2 regions of the Streptomyces sp. NBC_00016 genome follow, and region 1 is predicted to be linked to the other one. Evidence: riboswitches for the same ligand, from Rfam matches in the RefSeq annotation. Region 1 holds a riboswitch; the other holds the start of a gene.
What was found. Region 1 has a riboswitch for glycine ahead of gcvP (aminomethyl-transferring glycine dehydrogenase). Riboswitches for the same ligand answer to the same signal wherever they lie in the genome.
Positions count from the first base shown of each region.

Region 2: another riboswitch for glycine. It lies ahead of gcvT (glycine cleavage system aminomethyltransferase GcvT); the one in region 1 lies ahead of gcvP (aminomethyl-transferring glycine dehydrogenase).

Region 1 covers NZ_CP108304.1:8,128,540-8,137,750, forward strand. Annotated here, with positions in the region: gene OG933_RS35995 (DUF881 domain-containing protein) at 1-637, shown strand, start outside; gene OG933_RS36000 (small basic family protein) at 634-966, shown strand; gene OG933_RS36005 (DUF881 domain-containing protein) at 972-1,805, shown strand; gene OG933_RS36010 (FHA domain-containing protein) at 1,888-2,772, shown strand; gene OG933_RS36015 (MerR family transcriptional regulator) at 2,817-3,554, shown strand; gene OG933_RS36020 (bifunctional nuclease family protein) at 3,639-4,112, shown strand; gene OG933_RS36025 (MerR family transcriptional regulator) at 4,358-5,041, shown strand; gene OG933_RS36030 (DNA polymerase IV) at 5,118-6,536, shown strand; gene OG933_RS36035 (nucleotidyltransferase domain-containing protein) at 6,637-7,098, shown strand; gene OG933_RS36040 (PRC-barrel domain-containing protein) at 7,113-7,484, opposite strand; glycine riboswitch at 7,597-7,692, shown strand; gene gcvP (aminomethyl-transferring glycine dehydrogenase) at 7,876-9,211, shown strand, end outside.
Region 2 covers NZ_CP108304.1:3,288,821-3,298,031, reverse strand. Annotated here, with positions in the region: gene gcvH (glycine cleavage system protein GcvH) at 1-259, opposite strand, end outside; gene gcvT (glycine cleavage system aminomethyltransferase GcvT) at 378-1,520, opposite strand; glycine riboswitch at 1,680-1,779, opposite strand; gene OG933_RS14400 (AAA family ATPase) at 1,953-2,642, shown strand; gene OG933_RS14395 (enhanced serine sensitivity protein SseB) at 2,721-3,527, shown strand; gene OG933_RS14390 (enhanced serine sensitivity protein SseB C-terminal domain-containing protein) at 3,743-4,498, shown strand; gene OG933_RS14385 (ABC transporter permease) at 4,811-5,818, shown strand; gene OG933_RS14380 (ABC transporter substrate-binding protein) at 5,937-7,736, shown strand; gene OG933_RS14375 (ABC transporter permease) at 7,847-8,845, shown strand; gene OG933_RS14370 (ABC transporter ATP-binding protein) at 8,842-9,211, shown strand, end outside.

The DNA of each region.
Region 1 (9,211 bases):
GAAGGAACGCGAGGAGCTCATCGACCGTATCGATCGTGAGACCGATGCGGCCGACGAGCTCGAAAGCGCCGTCGACAAGCTGCGAGACGATGTGAGCGGTCGGCAGCAGGAGGCGCTCAAGCAGAGCGGCGGCAGTGACCAGGCGGATCTGGTGGGCATCCTGTCGGGCGCCGTCGAGGTGCACGGGCCGGGCGTCAAGCTGGTCGTGGACGACGCCAAGGAAGCCACCACGGGCGGCGACGGCAACCCGCGTGAGACCTCCGGCTTCTCCGACACCGGGCGGGTCCGGGACCGTGACATGCAGCGCGTGGTCAACGGACTGTGGGCGTCGGGTGCCGAGGCCGTCTCCATCAACGGACAACGGCTGACCGCGCTCTCGGCGATCAGGGCCGCGGGTGAAGCGATACTGGTCGACAACAAACCGCTGGTCCCGCCGTACACGGTGCTGGCGGTGGGGGACGGGAAGAGCCTCAGCACCAGGTTCCAGAACAGTGCCGACGGGCTGTATCTGAACGCCTTGCAGGAGAACTACGGCATCCGGACGGCCATCTCCGTGGCGGACGACCTCCGGCTGCCCGCCGCACCGAGTGTGATCGTACGTACAGCGCAGCCGAGAACTGAGAAGGGCACATCGTGATCGCCGTACTGGGCCTCGTCGTGGGAGTCGTGGCCGGCCTGTTGGTCCAGCCCGAGGTTCCGGCGGCCGTCGTGCCTTATCTGCCGATCGCCGTGGTGGCGGCGCTGGACGCCGTGTTCGGCGGGCTTCGGGCCATGCTCGACGGCATCTTCGACGACAAGGTGTTCGTGGTGTCCTTCCTGTCGAACGTGGTGGTGGCCGCGCTGATCGTCTTCCTGGGGGACGAGTTGGGCGTCGGATCGCAGCTGTCCACCGGGGTCGTGGTCGTCCTCGGTATCCGGATCTTCTCCAACGCCGCGGCGATCCGTCGGCACGTCTTCCGGGCGTGAGGTCGATGAGCAACCAGGACGAGACGCCCGAGTACAGGCTCCGCAAGGAGTTGCCCGACGAGGTCCCGGTGACTGCGTCCGCGGACGGAGTGGCCGAGCAGCCGGCCGAGCCCGCGCTGACCGGTCGGCAGCGGCTGGTGCAGGGACTCTGGCCGCCGCGGGTGTCCAGGGCCCAACTCATCGTCGCCCTGCTGCTGTTCGGCCTGGGCTTCGGCCTGGCCGTGCAGGTCGCCTCCAACAGCGACAGCGGAAACGCGCTGCGCGGTGCGCGTCAGGAAGATCTCGTACGCATCCTCGATGAACTCGATGACCGCAGTCAGCGTCTTGAGGACGAGAAGCAAGGTCTCGAGAAGCAGCAGCAGGAGCTGGAGAACAGCTCCGACCAGGCCGAGGAGGCCCGGAAGCAGACGGTCGAGAAGGAGAAGCAACTCGGCATTCTGGCGGGCACGGTCGCTGCGCAGGGGCCGGGCATCACGATGACCATCGAGGACACGAAGGGGACGGTCCAGGCGGACATGTTGCTCGACGCGATCCAGGAGCTGCGCGCGGCCGGGGCCGAGGCGATCCAGGTGAACGGAGTGCGGGTCGTCGCCGGCACCTTTCTGGAGGATTCGGGCAAGAGCGTGAGCGTCGACGGGAACAAGATCAACACGCCCTTTCGTTTCAAGGTCATCGGCAACCCGCAGGACCTCGAGCCGGCGCTGAACATCCCTGGAGGCGTGGTGCAGACTCTTGAGAAGGAGCAGGCCACCGTGACTGTCGAGCGGTCGGACAAGATCGTCGTGGACGCCTTGCGAGCGGCGAAGCAGCCTGACTACGCTCGGTCGTCGGGCCAGTGAACCGGGGGTGCATGGCGGCCGTCCGGCAGGGGCATGAGGTTGCGGGGGGTCGACGCACCGATCGGGTGGTGCGTGGTGGAAACTGTCTGGTGGGCACGGACGTTGTGAAGGTGTCCGGGTCGACCGGTGTATTCAGTCAGGGTTCGTCCTGCCCCACGGGCGGGTCTGTTTCGGTCAAGGGGAATCGCCCGTGAAGTTGTTTGCGAAGTTGTTCGGCAAGAGCGCGCGAGAGGGTAGCGACAACGCGACCGCTCGCCATCGCGCACAGCCTGACGCAGAGGGTCAGCGGCCGCTTTTCAGGGACCAGGTGGCTGGTCAGGGCGGCGACGTTTCCGGCGGCCAGGGCGCGGCGTCTGTTGACCCTGCGCAGTCCGGCGGCATAGGTTTCGGCCAACCGTCAACCTCAAGTACGGGTGGAGGGTTTTCCCCTATGTCGGCCCTGGTGTGTACGAGGTGCGGTAACCGCAACGCGGAGAACAGCCGCTTCTGCTCCAACTGCGGCGCGCCGCTGCGCCCCGGGCTGACGCCCGAGCGTGCGTCGGAGACGACCTCCACCATCTCCATCTCCGGTCTCGAGGCCTACGACGCCGAGGTCACCGGTCAGACGCAGTTGCCCGCGCTCTCGCCCGAGGCGCAGGCCGCGGTCGACGCGCTGCCGCTGGGTTCCGCCCTGCTGGTCGTGCGGCGCGGCCCGAACTCGGGCAGCCGTTTCCTTCTGGACGGCGACCTGACGACGGCCGGGCGTCACCCGCAGAGCGACATCTTCCTGGACGACGTGACGGTCTCGCGTCGCCACGTGGAGTTCCGGCGCAACCCGGACGGCACGTTCAAGGTCGCGGACGTCGGCAGTCTGAACGGCACGTACGTCAACCGGGAGCGGATCGACGAGGTCCCTCTGTCGAACGGTGACGAGGTGCAGATCGGCAAGTACCGGCTGGTCTTCTACGCGAGCCAGCGGGGCTACTGACCGGCCCCCGGGCACCGTCCGGGGGGACTCCCCAGGGAAGGTCCATGCTTCAAACACCGAGGGGCGGTGCCGGACACGGCACCGCCGCCGCGGACGGTGGTCCGATGAGCATCGGCACCGTGCTGAACGCGCTGCGCGACGAGTTTCCCGAAGTCACCATCTCCAAGATCCGTTTTCTGGAGTCGGAAGGGCTGATCGAGCCGCAACGGACCCCTTCGGGGTACCGGAAGTTCAGTGTGCAGGACGTCGAGCGCCTCGGCCACGTCCTGAGGATGCAGCGGGACCACTATCTGCCGCTCAAGGTCATCCGTGAGCACCTGGACGCCGTGGAGCGCGGTGAGGCCGCGCCGCTGCCGACCGTGGGCCGGCAGCGGGACGGCGAGGTCGTTCTGGAGGCGTCGGAGGGGCCGACCGTCGCCAGGATCGGCCGGTCCGAGCTGCTGGCGACCGCGGGGATCGGTGAGCGGGAGCTCGAGGAGTGGGAGTCGTACGGTCTCGTCGCGCCGTTGGAGGACGGGGTCTACGACGCCGAGGCGGCCACGGTGGCAGCGCTCGTCGCCGAGCTGGGCAGATTCGGGATCGAGCCCCGGCATCTGCGGGTGATGAAGGCCGCGGCCGACCGTGAGGCCGGGCTCGTGGACCAGGTGGTGGCCCCGCTCAAGCGCCACCGCAATCCGCAGACCAGGGCCCACGCGCAGGCCCGTACGAAGGAAATCGCGGGGCTCACGGTGCGGCTGCACGCGGCGTTGGTGCAGACGGCACTCGGGGTGCGACTGCCCTGAGCGGGCGGTTTCGCCCTGGGCGGATCGGTCACCCGTTCCCGGCCCGACTACCCAAACGTCCCGGGCACGGCCTAGGGTTGCTGTGTGAACGAGCTCGATGTCGTAGGTGTCCGGGTCGAGATGCCCTCCAACCAACCGATCGTGCTGCTGCGTGAAGTGGGAGGCGACCGTTACCTTCCCATCTGGATCGGACCGGGCGAGGCGACGGCGATCGCCTTCGCCCAGCAGGGCATGGCTCCCGCGCGACCGCTGACCCACGACCTGTTCAAGGACGTGCTGGAGGCCGTCGGCCAGGAGCTCACCGAGGTGCGCATCACGGACCTGCGGGAGGGCGTCTTCTACGCGGAGCTGGTCTTCGCCAGCGGGGTCGAGGTGAGCGCGCGTCCGTCGGACGCCATAGCGCTGGCGTTGCGCACGGGGACACCGATCTACGGCAGTGACACCGTCCTCGACGACGCGGGGATCGCCATCCCTGACGAGCAGGAGGACGAGGTGGAGAAGTTCCGCGAGTTCCTCGACCAGATCTCGCCCGAGGACTTCGGCACCAGCAACCAGTAGCCGGCACATGCGCGGAACGCGGGCGTCCTGCACGGGGACGCCCGCCCTGTTTTCGGCAAATGCCAACGGCGAGTGAGAGCGTCCTACGGCTACTTCTCGGCGCATTCGGCTAGCCTTTCCCCGCGACGGGGTGCGGGAAACCACTCTCAGGGTGATTATCACTCGGCGTGCCGAGTGTGGCGATCGTTGACGCACCCCTGGTGACTGCCTACCGTCGACAAGGCAGGTCAAGGACGGAGGTCGGCGTGAGAAGCAGCGGCGACGGTACGGCTGGGGGTGCCCCCGGACTCGGTGTCGGGGGGAGCGGTCCGTACCCTTCCCCGGGCTCTCCAGCACGCTCGAGCAGGGGGTACCCCCAGCAGAGCAGCGCGGCCGACCACGCTCCGCAGCGACCGGCGGCCGTGCCGAGCAGCGGAGGGGCGACGTCCATGGCGTCCGAGCAGATCGGCTATCGCGGTCCGACGGCCTGCGCGGCCGCCGGCATCACCTATCGGCAACTGGACTACTGGGCCCGCACCGGGCTGGTGGAGCCGAGCGTGCGGCCCGCACACGGGTCCGGCACGCAGCGTCTGTACAGCTTCCGGGACGTCGTCGTCCTGAAGATCGTCAAGCGGTTCCTCGACACTGGGGTGTCGCTGCAGAACATCCGCACCGCCGTGCAGCACCTGCGGGAGCGCGGGTTCAGCGACCTGGAGCGCATGACGCTGATGAGCGACGGCGCCACGGTCTACGAGTGCACCTCGCCGGACGAGGTCCACGCGCTGCTCCAGGGCGGTCAGGGCATCTTCGGGATCGCTGTGGGCGTGGTGTGGCGGGACGTCGAGAGCGCGCTGTCGCAGTTGCACGGGGAGCGTGTCGACACCGGGGAGACGCTCGTCGGGCACAATCCGGCGGACGAACTGGCCCGTCGGCGCAACCGGGCGGTCTGACACCCGACACCCCTCCTGGGGCGCTGGGGGCGGCTGTACGACGTCATTGTCAGTGGCGTGGTGCAGCATCGGACATGTGAGAAACGCGCCCACGATCCTGCATCTCGACATGGATGCCTTCTTCGCCCAGGCGGAGCAGGCGTCCAAGCCGAGCCTGCGCGGGAAAGCCGTGGTCGTGGGGGGTCTGGGGCCCCGTGGAGTGGTCGCGACCGCCTCCTACGAGGCGCGGGTCTTCGGAGTGCACTCGGCGATGCCCATGGCCCAGGCGCGCCGACGGGCTCCGAACGCCGCGTATCTGGTCCCGCGCTTCGCGTTCTACCGGTCGATCAGCGAGCAGGTCATGGGGCTGCTGCGGGCGCTGTCGCCGCTGGTGGAGCCGCTGAGTCTGGACGAGGCCTTCGTCGACCTGGATGCCGGGGGAGCGGCCTGGGACAGCGAGTCGGCGCGGCTGGCGGGGATCAGGCTGCGCGCGGACATACGGGCCGTCACCGGGCTCACGGGTTCGGTGGGCCTGGCTTCCTGCAAGATGCTGGCGAAGATCGCCTCGGAGCAGGCGAAGCCCGACGGGCTGGTGCTCATCGAGCCGGGGACCGAGCGGGCCCTGCTCGGGCCGCTGTCGGTGCGGACCCTGCCGGGGGTCGGCCCGGCGACGGGGGACCATCTGCGCCGGGCCGGGATCACCACGATCGACGAGATCGCCGAGGCGGGTGAGGACGAGCTGGTGCGGCTGCTGGGCAAGGCGCACGGGCACGCGCTGTACGCCATGGCGCTGGCCCGCGACGACCGGCCCGTGGTGGCGGAGCGGGAGACCAAGTCGGTGTCGGTCGAGGACACGTACGACGTGGACATCCACGACCGGGTCCGGGTGGAGCTGGAGGTGCAGCGGCTCGCGGACCGGTGTGTGCGCAGGCTGCGGGGGGCCGGTCTGTCGGGGCGGACCATCGTGCTGAAGGTGCGGCGGTACGACTTCTCCACGCTCACCCGGTCCGAGACCCTGCGCGGGCCCACCGATGATCCGGCGGTGGTCCGGGAGGCGGCGGCCCGGTTGCTGGACTCGGTGGACACGACGGGCGGGGTGCGGCTGCTCGGGGTGGGCGTCAGCGGGCTGGCGGACTTCACGCAGGAGGATCTGTTCGCGCAGGCCGCCGAGGACCGGGCGGACGGGTCCGAGGAGGAACTCGCGGACGAGCCCGTCGGCGAGGTGCCGGTACCGGTCGAGCGCCAGTGGCGCCCAGGACACGACGTGCGGCATGCCGAGCTCGGACACGGTTGGGTGCAGGGCAGCGGGCTGGGCCGGGTCACCGTGCGGTTCGAGACGCCCGAGTCGGAGCCGGGACGGGTGCGTACCTTCAGGACCGACGATCCGGGGCTGGAGCCGGCGGATCCGTTGCCGTTGGTGCGACGAAGACCTGAGGACGACGGTGGCGGAACGGCGGCGGGAGCGCCGCGTCCGGAGGCGAAGCCGTCGGGGGTGGAGTCCGGGAACTCCGCGTGAGGCGGATCAGTTACACAGAGTGAAGCGGTTCGAAGTGTGGGGTGCGTCGGAGCGGTGGCGGTGTCCCGAGAGGCGACACCGGTGACGGATGGGGAGCTGCATGAAGCTGCACGGAGGCCAGTTCGCGGACCCGGCGGGGGCGTCGCCGGAGCGCGAAGCGGAGATGGGCCGGGTGGTGGACCGGGTCACCCGGTGGGCGGGGAACCGGAGCGACGTGGTGGGGCTGCTGCTCGTCGGGTCCTTTGCGCGCGGGGCCGCGCGTCCCGACTCGGATGTGGACCTCGTGGTGTTGTCGACGGCGCCTGCCCGATACGCGGAGGACGACGGGTGGGCACGTGAGCCGGCCCTGGGGGAGGTGGTCCGGGTCCAGGAACGGGGGTCCGTCACCGAATGGCGGTATATGACCGCCTCCGGTCTGCAGGGCGCGGTGGTGATCGGTTCCGCCCACTGGGCGCGGACCGATCCGGTCGATGCCGGCACCCGAAGAGCCGTCACGGACGGCGCCCGGCCGCTGTACGACCCTGCCGGGATTCTCGGGGCGCTGCTACAGGCCTGCGGCTGAGGGGCCGAGAGGGTTCAGCTGTCGTCCGTACCCGCCAGTCGGCCGAAGTCGCGGTCGGGGAGCGGGGGAGCGGCGCCCACGTCGAGGCCGTAGTGGTGGTAGAGCTGGAGCTCCTGTTCGGGGGAGAGGTGGCGACCCACGCCGAAGTCGGGAGCGTCCTTGATCAGGGCCCGTTCGAAGGGGATGCGCAGGGTGCCCTCGACCAGTTGGCTGGGCTCCAGGGGGACGAAGGCGTCGCGGGAGAACAGACCGGTGCGTATGGCCGCCCACTCCGGAACTCCGGTGGCGTCGTCGAGATAGACCTCGTCGACCGTGCCGATCTTGGTGCCGTTGCGGTCGAACGCCTTGCGGCCGATCAGGTTGCGCGGATCGATGTCGGTCTGCACGGGCCCTCCACTTGGTCGCAACTCATCCGTAAGCACTACAAAAGAGCACATTGGGATGAGCGGCCACTCGAGCGAGTCTCGTTGACCCCGCTGGTAGTCTGACAACGGCTGCTGACACCGCGCGGGAGAGTCCTCCGGACATCACCGGAGGCGCCGAAGGAGCAAATCCTCCCCGGAATCTCTCAGGCTCACGTACCGCACGGACGAGGTCACTCTGGAAAGCAGGGCGGTTGCCGACGGCGTCGACGGCTTCCGCTCTCACCGACGGTGAAAGCCGGGTGCCCTCGGGCGGCCCGGTGAAGCTCTCAGGTTGAGATGACAGAGGGGGAGGCCGTCCGGGTACCCACCGTGGTGACCCTCGAAGGTCGTGTCAGACCAGGAGGCCTCCGTAATGACCGCCCACCGCATTCCGCTCACAGAGCTCGAGCAGGGAATCCCCTTCGAACAGCGCCACATCGGGCCCGACCTCGAAGCGCGGGCCAAGATGCTCGCACAGGTCGGCTACGGCTCGCTCGACGAGCTCACCGCCGCAGCGGTCCCGGATGTGATCAAGAACGCCGACGCGCTGGACCTGCCGGGCGCGCGCACCGAGGCCGAGGTGCTGGCCGAGCTGCGCTCGCTGGCCGACCGCAACCAGGTCCTCGACTCGATGATCGGCCTCGGCTACTACGGGACGTTCACGCCGCCCGTCATCCTGCGCAACGTCATGGAGAACCCGGCCTGGTACACGGCCTACACGCCGTACCAGCCGGAGATCTCCCAGGGCCGGCTCGAGGCGCTGCTGAACTTCCAGACCGTCGTCGCCGACCTCACCGGGCTGCCGACCTCCGGTGCGTCGCTGCTCGACGAGGGCACGGCGGCCGCCGAGGCGATGGCGCTGTCCCGGCGCATGGGGAAGAACAAGAAGGGCCTCTTCCTCATCGACGCGGACGCGCTGCCGCAGACCATCGCCGTGATCGAGACCCGCGCCGAGCCGACAGGCGTGGAGATCGTCGTCGCCGACCTGAGCGACGGGATCCCGGCGGAGATCGCCGCGCGGGAGATCAACGGCGTGCTCGTCCAGTACCCCGGCGCCTCCGGTGCCGTACGTGACCTCAAGGCGCTCGTCGACCAGGCGCACGGGCTCGGCGCGCTCGTCACCGTCGCCGCGGATCTGCTCGCGCTGACGCTGCTGAAGTCGCCGGGCGAGTTGGGGGCGGACATCGCCGTCGGAACGACGCAGCGGTTCGGCGTGCCGATGGGCTTCGGCGGGCCGCACGCCGGTTACATGGCCGTCCGCGAGCAGTTCGCGCGCAGCCTGCCCGGGCGGCTGGTGGGCGTGTCGGTGGACGCCGACGGGCACAAGGCCTACCGGCTCGCGCTCCAGACGCGTGAGCAGCACATCCGGCGCGAGAAGGCCACCAGCAACATCTGCACGGCGCAGGTGCTGCTGGCGGTGATGGCGGGGATGTACGCCGTCTATCACGGTCCCGACGGGCTGCGGGCGATCGCCCGGCGCACGCACCGGTACGCCTCCATCCTCGCCGCCGGGCTCGAGGCCGGTGGTGTCGAGGTCGTGCACGGGTCGTACTTCGACACGCTGACCGTACGGGTGCCGGCGAAGGCCGCCGAGGTCGTCGCCGCCGCGCGGGAGCGCGGGGTCAACCTGCACCTCGTCGACGCCGACCAGGTGTCGATCGCCTGCGACGAGACGACCGCGCGGGCGCAGGTGTCCGCCGTCTGGGCCG
Region 2 (9,211 bases), 4.8 Mb from region 1:
CGTCGACGACGTCCTGGTTGACCTCGACGATCTCACCGGAGACCGGCGCGTACAGCTCGCTGACCGACTTGGTCGACTCCAGCTCGCCGCAGGTCTCGCCCGCGGTCACCGTGTCACCGACCTCCGGGAGCTGTACGAAGACCACGTCGCCGAGCGCGTTGGCCGCGTGCTCCGTGATGCCGACCGTCGAGACGCCGTCCTCGGCGACCGACAGCCACTCGTGCTCCTTGCTGTAGCGCAGCTGCTGGGGGTTGCTCATGGCTTGAATTCTCCTGTACGCGGGAGGGTGCTGGTGAATGGGGGAGTGCTGGAAACGCACGTGAGCAGCGGAAATGTGCGCGGGGTCACGTACGGGCGGGCGTCAACGCGCCCAGTGTCTACTTCTGGCGCTTGTAGAACGGCAGCGCCACGACCTCGTACGGCTCGTGGCTGCCTCGGATGTCCACGCCGACGCCCGTGGTCCCCGGCGCCGCGTGCGCGGCGTCGACGTACGCCATCGCGAGCGGCTTGCCGAGGGTGGGGGAGGGGGCGCCGGACGTGACCTCGCCGATCACCTCGCCGCCGGCGACGACGGCGAACCCGGCGCGCGGGACCCTACGGCCCTCGGCGACCAGGCCGACGAGGACGCGCGGGGGCTGCGAGGCGGCGCGCTCGGCGGCCGCCTCCAGGGCCGTACGCCCGACGAAGTCGCCGTCCTTGTCGAACTTCACCACCCGGCCGAGCCCCGCGTCGAACGGGGTGAGGGAGGTGCTCAGCTCGTGCCCGTACAGCGGCATGCCCGCCTCCAGGCGCAGCGTGTCCCGGCAGGACAGACCGCAGGGCACCAGTCCGACGCCCTCGCCGGCCTTGGTCAGCGCCTGCCACAGCTCCACGGCGTCATCCGGCCGGACGAACAGTTCGAAGCCGTCCTCGCCGGTGTAGCCGGTGCGTGCGATCAGGGCGGGGACGCCGGCGACGGTTCCGGGCAGACCGGCGTAGTACTTCAGGCCGTCCAGGTCGGCGTCGGTGACGGCGGCGAGGATGCCGGGGGACTCGGGGCCCTGCACGGCGATCAGCGCGTAGGCGTCGCGATCGTCGCGGACCTCCGCGTCGAAGCCCTCGGCGCGCTCGGTCAGCGCGTCCAGCACGACCTGCGCGTTGGAGGCGTTGGCCACCACCATGAACTCGGTGTCGGCCAGCCGGTAGACGATCAGGTCGTCCAGGATGCCGCCGTCCGGCCGGCAGATCATCGTGTAGCGGGCGCGGCCGTTCCTGACCGCCCCGATGTTGCCCACCAGGGCGAAGTCGAGAAGGGCGGCGGCCTGCGGGCCGGTGACGGTGATCTCACCCATGTGCGACAGGTCGAAGAGCCCGGCCCTGGTGCGGACGGCGTGGTGCTCGTCGCGCTCGGAGCCGTAGCGCAGGGGCATGTCCCAGCCGGCGAAGTCGGTCATCGTCGCGCCGAGCGCGCGATGCACCGCGTCGAGGGCGGTGTGGCGCTGTTCGGCGGTCTGGGCGGATGCGGGGTCGGTACTGCTCATCGGGCGTTCGTCTCCCAAGGCATGACGGCACGGCGAGGTCGTTCCTCCCCATCTGTCATCGGAACCTGAGAGGTTCGCCATGACGCCCCGCACGGGATCGGTCATGACTTGCACCTTGGGTGGAGCCACTGGAGACAGCGGCCCGCTTTTCAGATGTGCCTCGCCCGCGCGGTAACGGGGCCTGAGAGATTCAAGGGAGGGACTTGCTCCTTCGGCGCCCCAGCGAAGCTGCTGCTGAGGACTCTCCCGCGCGGATTCAAACGGCCGGTATGCAGTTGGCGCGGCCATCATTGCACGGCTCGCCCCGATCACGGCAGGCCGCATCTGTAACCGGCTTGTGTCGGTACGCGCACGAAATCGCCGGGCGTGGCGCATTACCTTCTCTTTACGCTCGGTGGGGATGAGGACACCATCTGACCCCAGGGGAGGACGATCACGGTGAACAGGACGACCAGGGCGAGGTCCACGGCATTCGCGACCGGCTCGGGGATCGCGCTGCCCGCGCAGCCCGTCGCCCCGGCCCGGGAGGCGTGCGGCCCGCAGTCGGCGCCCGTCGTCCGTGACCTGCGCGAACGGGCCGGCCGCAGCCCGCACGGCCTGCTCTTCGGTCCCCGTGACCTGGTCGTGGTCACGGGTCTGCCCGGCAGCGGCAAGTCCACCCTCATGCGGCGGACCGTGCAGGGCATCCGCGTCGACTCCCAGGACACCCGGGACCGCTGGGACGCCCGCGCCCCCCGCTTCCTGCCCTACGGCCTCTACCGCCCCCTCGTCCGGCTCGCCCACTACGCAGGGCTGCGCCGGGCGCTGCGCAGCGGCGAGGGCGTCGTCGTGCACGACTGCGGCACCCAGGCCTGGGTCCGTGACTGGCTGGCCCGCGAGGCCCGCCGCCGCGGCGGCACCCTCCACCTGCTGCTGCTGGACGTCGGCGCGGACACGGCTCTGGAGGGGCAGCGCGAGCGCGGCCGGGGCGTCTCCCGGTACGCGTTCCTGCGCCACCGCCACGCCGCCGCCCGGCTGGCGCGCTCGGTGGAGAAGGGGCGGCTGCCCCAGGGCTGCGGCTCGGCGGTGCTGCTCGACCGCGCGGCGGCCGACACGCTGCGCCGCATCGGATTCACGGGCTGAGGGCTCGGGTGCGGCCCCCGGTACCCGCTAGCCTTTCAGCCACAGCGAAGTGAGCGGTTCTCAGCAGGCGGTAGGCAGATGGATTTCCCCCCGGCGAACTTTCCGACGGACTTCTCCGCGGACTTTCCGGCGCAGGCACACCCCCATCCGCACGGCGGATGGCCCGGCAACGAGCTGGAGGAGGTGCTCTCCGTCTCCCTCGGCGTGCCGGGAGCCGGCGGCCGGATCGTCGAGGTGCTCGGACGCAGCTTCGTCTGGGTGCCGCTGCCCGGCGGCGGCGGCCCGCACAGCGGCCCCCTCGACCTGCCCACGATGGAGATCGAGGGCCAGGTGTACGTGCCGGTCTTCAGCTCCGAGGAGCAGTTCCGGCAGGTCGTCGGATCGCATATGTCGTTCACGATCGCGCCGGCGGTGGAGTTCGCCCGGGGGCTGCCCCCGCAGGTGGGCATCCTGGTGAACCCGGACGGCGTGGTCGGTGTCCCGCTGCCCCCGCCCGCCGTGGCCGAGCTCTGCCGGGCGGGCCGCACCCCGCTGGACGGCACCGCGGCCGGCGGCCGGGTCCGCCTCTACGAGCCCGACTGGCAGGACGACCCGATCGACTTCCTGGCCGCGGCCTCGGCCGAGTTCGAGGCCACGGGCGTGGTCCGCACGGCCCGCCGCTGCCTGGCCGCCATCGAGACGGCGGACCCGGTGATGTTCGTGGGCGTGGAACTCTCCCAGTCGGAAGGCGACCTGAGGGCACTGCCGCTGGAGGCTCTGGGCAGGGCTCTGGGCAGGACCGCGGCCCCGTGGCCGGTCAACCTGGTCCTCCTGGACGTCGCACAGGACCCGGTGGGCGACTGGCTGAGGGCCCGCGTCCGCCCCTTCTACACGAGGGACCGGTGAAGCCACCCGAAGGGCGCGGGGCCGTGTCCGTAGGCGGCTCCGCCGCCGGGCGCGCCCGGCCGCACACGATCCGCAGCCCGAAGATCACAGCGGGCCTCGAGCCCTCAACGGCCGGACCGGCGGAGCGCCTAAGCTGGACTCCGACGCGGGGCAACTTCTCGAAGGGGCGATAAAAAGTGAGCGCTGGCACTGCCGCGACCGGCTCGGTCGAGCACATGCTGCGCCAGGTCACGCCCGGGCGCTACGACGCCTACGAGGCGCTCCTGCGCGCGCTCGCGACCCCCTCCTCCGGCCAGGTCTGGATGCTGCTGTGGCACGGCCAGGCCGGCTCCCCGGACGCCCAGTACGGAAACATGGAGGTCGAAGGACACGGCTACGCCCCCTGCGTCACCTCCGCACAGGAGCTCAGCGCGAGTGGCTGGAACAGGTCGTACGAGGTGGTCGACGGGCTGGACGTGGCCCGCACCCTCTACCCCGACCACTACGGCCTCTGGCTGAACCCGCACGCCCCCGGCGGCGGGGTCGGCATCCCGTGGCTGGATCTGCGCCGGATCGCCACCGGCCTGGAGCGCCAGCCGGCCGGGCCGCTGCGGCTGTCCGAACCGGGCATCGAGATCCCGCAGTTCTACGCCCTGCTCGCGCAGAACGCCCACCGTACCCCGGCGGTCCGCGCGTTGCGCCGCGCCTGGGTGCAGCCGGCGCTCGGTGCGCCCTATCTGGCCATCGGGCTCGACGTGTACGACTCCTCCCCGCCGGCCGTGGACGCCGTACGGGCGATGATGCAGCAGTCCATCGGAGCCGTGCCGGACGGGCTGCCGGTGTCGACGGTCGCCATGACGGACGAGTACGACCCCGTCGTGATGTGGATGCGTGCCACCGCCCGGCCCTTCTACGACCGTGAGGCGCACGCACCCGCCCCGGCCCAGGCTCCCGCCGGCGGCTACGGCTATCCGCCCACCGGACGTTACTGACCCCCGGCACGAGTTCGCCATAAAGTGGAGACCGGACTTCTTCGCGCGTAGATGAAGGCGATTGGTCCGTTTTTCCACCGTTCTGCCCCAATAAGCCACTGTCCGGGGGGCGTTACCCGCCGTCCGGATAACGGAACCCCACTACCCGGATCACGTTTACGCATCCATTCACTGCCAAGTCTGGCAACAGATCGCCAAAGCGTTGAAGACTCCCGCTCCAGGGGACTTATCCCCTGCGTATTACGGACTGATCACGCCGCTACAGCGGCAAGTGCGGGCCGGCTACCGCCGGTTGAGAGGGGTCCCTGCCAGATGACGGCACCATTGCACGAGCCGACCGCGGAAGCGGCCCCGAGCGCGGCCGAGGAAGCGTCGGTCGCCTCCAGCGGCGCCAAGGCCGTTCAGGGCCGTTCCCTGGGCCGGATCGCCTGGGAGCGCCTCAAGCGGGACAAGCTCGCCCTCACGGGCGGCGTCGTCGTGCTCGTCCTGGTCGTGGTCGCGCTCCTCGCGCCGGTCATCACCGGGCTGCTCGGGCAGGACCCGAACGAGTACCACGAGAACCTCATCGACCCGCTCTTCGGCACGCCCACGGGCTCCCTGGGCGGCGTCAGCGGCGACCACCTGCTCGGTGTCGAGCCGGTCAACGGCCGCGACATCTTCGCCCGCATCCTCTACGGCGCCCGGATCTCGCTGCTGGTCGGCTTCCTGTCGGCCGTGGTCGCGGTGATCCTCGGAACGGTGCTGGGCATCCTCGCCGGCTTCTTCGGCGGCTGGGTCGACTCCCTCATCAGCCGGGTGATGGACGGTCTGCTCGCCTTCCCGCAGCTGCTCTTCATCATCGCGCTGGTCTCCGTCATGCCGAACGACCTGCTCGGCCTCTCCGGTTCGAGCGTGCGTGTCTTCGTGATGATCCTGGTCATCGGCTTCTTCGGCTGGCCCTACATCGGACGCGTGGTGCGCGGCCAGACGCTCTCGCTGCGTGAGCGCGAGTACGTCGAGGCCGCCCGATCGCTGGGCGCGGGGCGGCTGTACATCCTGTTCAAGGAACTGCTGCCCAACCTGGTCGCCCCGATCGTCGTGTACACGACGATGATGATCCCCACCAACATCCTCACCGAGGCGGCGCTCAGCTTCCTGGGCGTCGGTGTCAAGCCGCCCACCGCCTCGTGGGGGCAGATGCTCTCGAGCGCGATCGACTACTACGAGTCCGACCCCATGTACATGGTGGTCCCGGGTGTGGCGATCTTCATCACCGTGCTGGCCTTCAACCTCTTCGGTGACGGCGTCCGGGACGCGCTGGACCCGAAGGCCTCGCGCTGATCCGCCCCGTCGGGGATCAGCGAGAACAGCGAGCCGCAGAACCGCCGAAACACGGCGCCCCAACCGTCCCGTGGTCTTCACACGGGGTATCTCTCATCTATCCGGAGGATCCGAGATCGTGACTACCCAACGCACCTCAGGGCGGCGGAAGCAGGCATTTGCCGCTGCTGCCGCGGTCGCCGCGCTGCTGACCACGGCGGCGTGCGGCGGCGGTGGAGACGACGGCGACAAGGGCTCGAGCTCCGGTGCCGCCGGCTTCGACGCCGCGAACAACAAGGTCGCCCAGGCCTCCGCCGCCAAGAAGGGCGGCACGCTGAAGTTCGGTGCCGCGCAGGATGCCGACTCGTGGGACACCACGCGTGGCTACTACGGCATGATGTGGAACTTCGCGCGCTACTACAGCCGTCAGCTCGTCACCAACAAGGCCGAGCCGGGCGCTGCGGGCGCCGAGGTCACTCCGGACCTCGCCACCGAGACCGCGAAGGTCACGGACGACGGCAAGACCTACACGTACACCCTGCGTGACGGCATCACGTGGGAGGACGGCAAGGCGATCACGTCCAAGGACGTGAAGTACGGCATCGAGCGCGTGTGGGCGCAGGACGTGCTGTCCGGCGGTCCGACGTACCTGAAGGACGTGCTGGACCCCAAGGGCGAGTACAAGGGCCCGTACAAGGACACGTCCGCGGACAAGCTGGGTCTGAAGGCGATCGACACGCCCGACGACAAGACCATCGTCTTCCACCTCCCGCAGGCCAACTCGGACTTCGAGGAGATGCTGGCCCTGGTCTCGGCCTCGCCGGTCCGCCAGGACATGGACACCAAGTCCAAGTACGGCCTGAAGCCGTTCTCCTCGGGCCCGTACAAGTTCGCGTCCTACAGCCCGGGCAAGGACCTCAAGCTGGTCCGCAACACCTCCTGGAAGCAGGCCTCGGACCCGATCCGCAAGGCCTACCCGGACCAGATCACCATCCAGTTCTTCTCGGACGCCAACCAGCTCGACCAGCGTCTGATCAGCGGTGACCTGGACCTCGACCTGAACCAGACCGGCATGTCGCCGCAGGGCCGCACCACCGCCCTGAAGGAGCACAAGGGCAACCTGGACAACCCGGTCACCGGTTACGTCCGCTACGCGGTCTTCCCGCAGAGCGTCGCGCCGTTCAACAACATCGAGTGCCGCAAGGCCGTCATCCTCGGCGCCGACCACGTGTCGCTCCAGACCGCCCGCGGCGGTCCGGTCGCCGGTGGTGACATCGGCACCAACATGCTGCCGCCGTCCGTCCCGGGTGCCGAGGGCCAGAAGTACGACCCGTACGAGATCTCCGGTGCCAACAAGAGCGGCAACGAGGCCAAGGCCAAGGAGGCCCTGAAGGCCTGCGGTCAGCCGAACGGCTTCAAGACCACCATCGCGGTGCGTAACAACAAGCCGGTCGAGGTGGCCACCGCCCAGTCCCTCCAGGCGTCGCTGAAGAAGATCGGCATCACCGCCGAGATCGACCAGTACGACGGCTCGCAGACCGCCGGCATCATCGGTAGCCCCTCGAACGTGAAGAAGAAGGGCTACGGCATCATCATCATGGGCTGGGGTCCGGACTTCCCGTCCGTCCAGGGCTTCGGTCTGCCGCTGTGGAACAGCAAGTACATCTCCGAGAGCGGTAACAACAACTACGCGCTCATCAACGACAAGACGATCGACGGTCTGTTCTCGTCGTACGTCACCACGCTGGACGACGCCGGCAAGACCAAGATCGCCACGGAGATCAACCACAAGGTGATGGAGGGCGCGTACTACCTGCCCTTCGTCTTCGAGCGGTTCCTCAACTGGCGCTCGGACAACCTGGCGAACGTCTACACCACCGACGGTTACAGCGGTCAGTACGACTTCGTCAACCTCGGCCTGAAGAACCCGAAGAAGTAGTCCCGGCACACCCGCCGAACGGCACGAAAGGCAGGTGAAGGCCGGCGCGGCGTGATCGCGGGCCACCGGACGATCTCCGGTGGCCCGCGGTCCGCGGCGGGCCGAGAGCTGTGCTCGCTTACCTCATCAGGCGGCTGTTCGCCGCCGCAGTGATGCTCGTGGTCATCGTCATGGTGGTCTTCGGCATCTTCTTCCTCATCCCCAAGTGGGCTGGCGTAGACATCGCCTTGAGCTTCGTGGGCAAGCAGGCCGACCCTGCCGCCGTCGAGGGTGTGCGCGAGAAGCTGGGCCTGGGCGACCCGATCTACGCCCAGGTCTGGGAGTTCTTCAAGGGCATCTTCGCCGGCCGGACCTACACGGGCGGTGGCGATTCCATCCACTGCGCCGCTCCGTGCTTCGGCTACTCCTTCCGCAGTGAGCAGTCCGTCTGGCCGGTGCTGACCGACCGCTTCCCGGTGACCCTGGCGCTCGCGCTCGGTGCCGCCGTGCTGTGGCTCATCTTCGGTGTCTCGGCGGGTGTGCTCTCCGCGCTCAAGCGGGGCAGCCTGTGGGACCGCGGCGCGATGGTGATCGCGCTCTCGGGTGTCTCCCTCCCGATCTACTTCACCGGCATGGTCGCCCTGTCGATCTTCGTGTACGGATTCGACCTGTTCGACGGGCAGTTCGTACCCCTGGAGGACAGTTTCAGCGGCTGGTTCGGCGGCATGATCCTGCCGTGGGTCACTCTCGCGTTCCTGTACGCGGCCATGTACGCCCGCATCACCCGGGCCACCATGCTGGAGATCCTGGGCGAGGACTACATCCGCACCGCCCGCGCCAAGGGCCTCAAGGAACACACCGTCATCGGCAAGCACGCCATGCGCTCCACGATGACTCCGCTGCTGACGATGCTCGGCATGGACCTCGGCGCCCTCATCGGCGGTGCGATCCTGACCGAGACGGCGTTCAACCTGCCCGGCCTCGGCCAGGCGGTGCTCAACGCCATCAAGAACCAGGACCTGCCCATCATCCTGGGCGTCACCCTGATCACTTCTCTGGCGGTGCTCGTCGCCAACCTCGTGGTGGACATCCTGTACGCCGTGATCGACCCCCGAGTGAGGCTCTCATGACCGAACTCAGCAAGAGCGGAGCGGCCGTGGGCGAGCCCACCCCCGCCTCGCCCGCGCCGACCGCCTTCCTCGAAGTGCGCGACCTCAAGGTGCACTTCCCGACCGACGACGGCCTGGTCAAGTCCGTCGACGGGCTCAGCTTCCAGCTGGAGAAGGGCAAGACCCTCGGCATCGTGGGCGAGTCCGGTTCCGGCAAGTCGGTGACCTCGCTCGGCATCATGGGTCTGCACACCGCCGGCCAGTACGGCAAGCGCAAGGCCCAGATCTCCGGTGAGATCTGGCTGGACGGCACCGAGCTGCTGTCCGCCGACCCGGACCACGTGCGCAAGCTGCGCGGCCGTGAGATGGCGATGATCTTCCAGGATC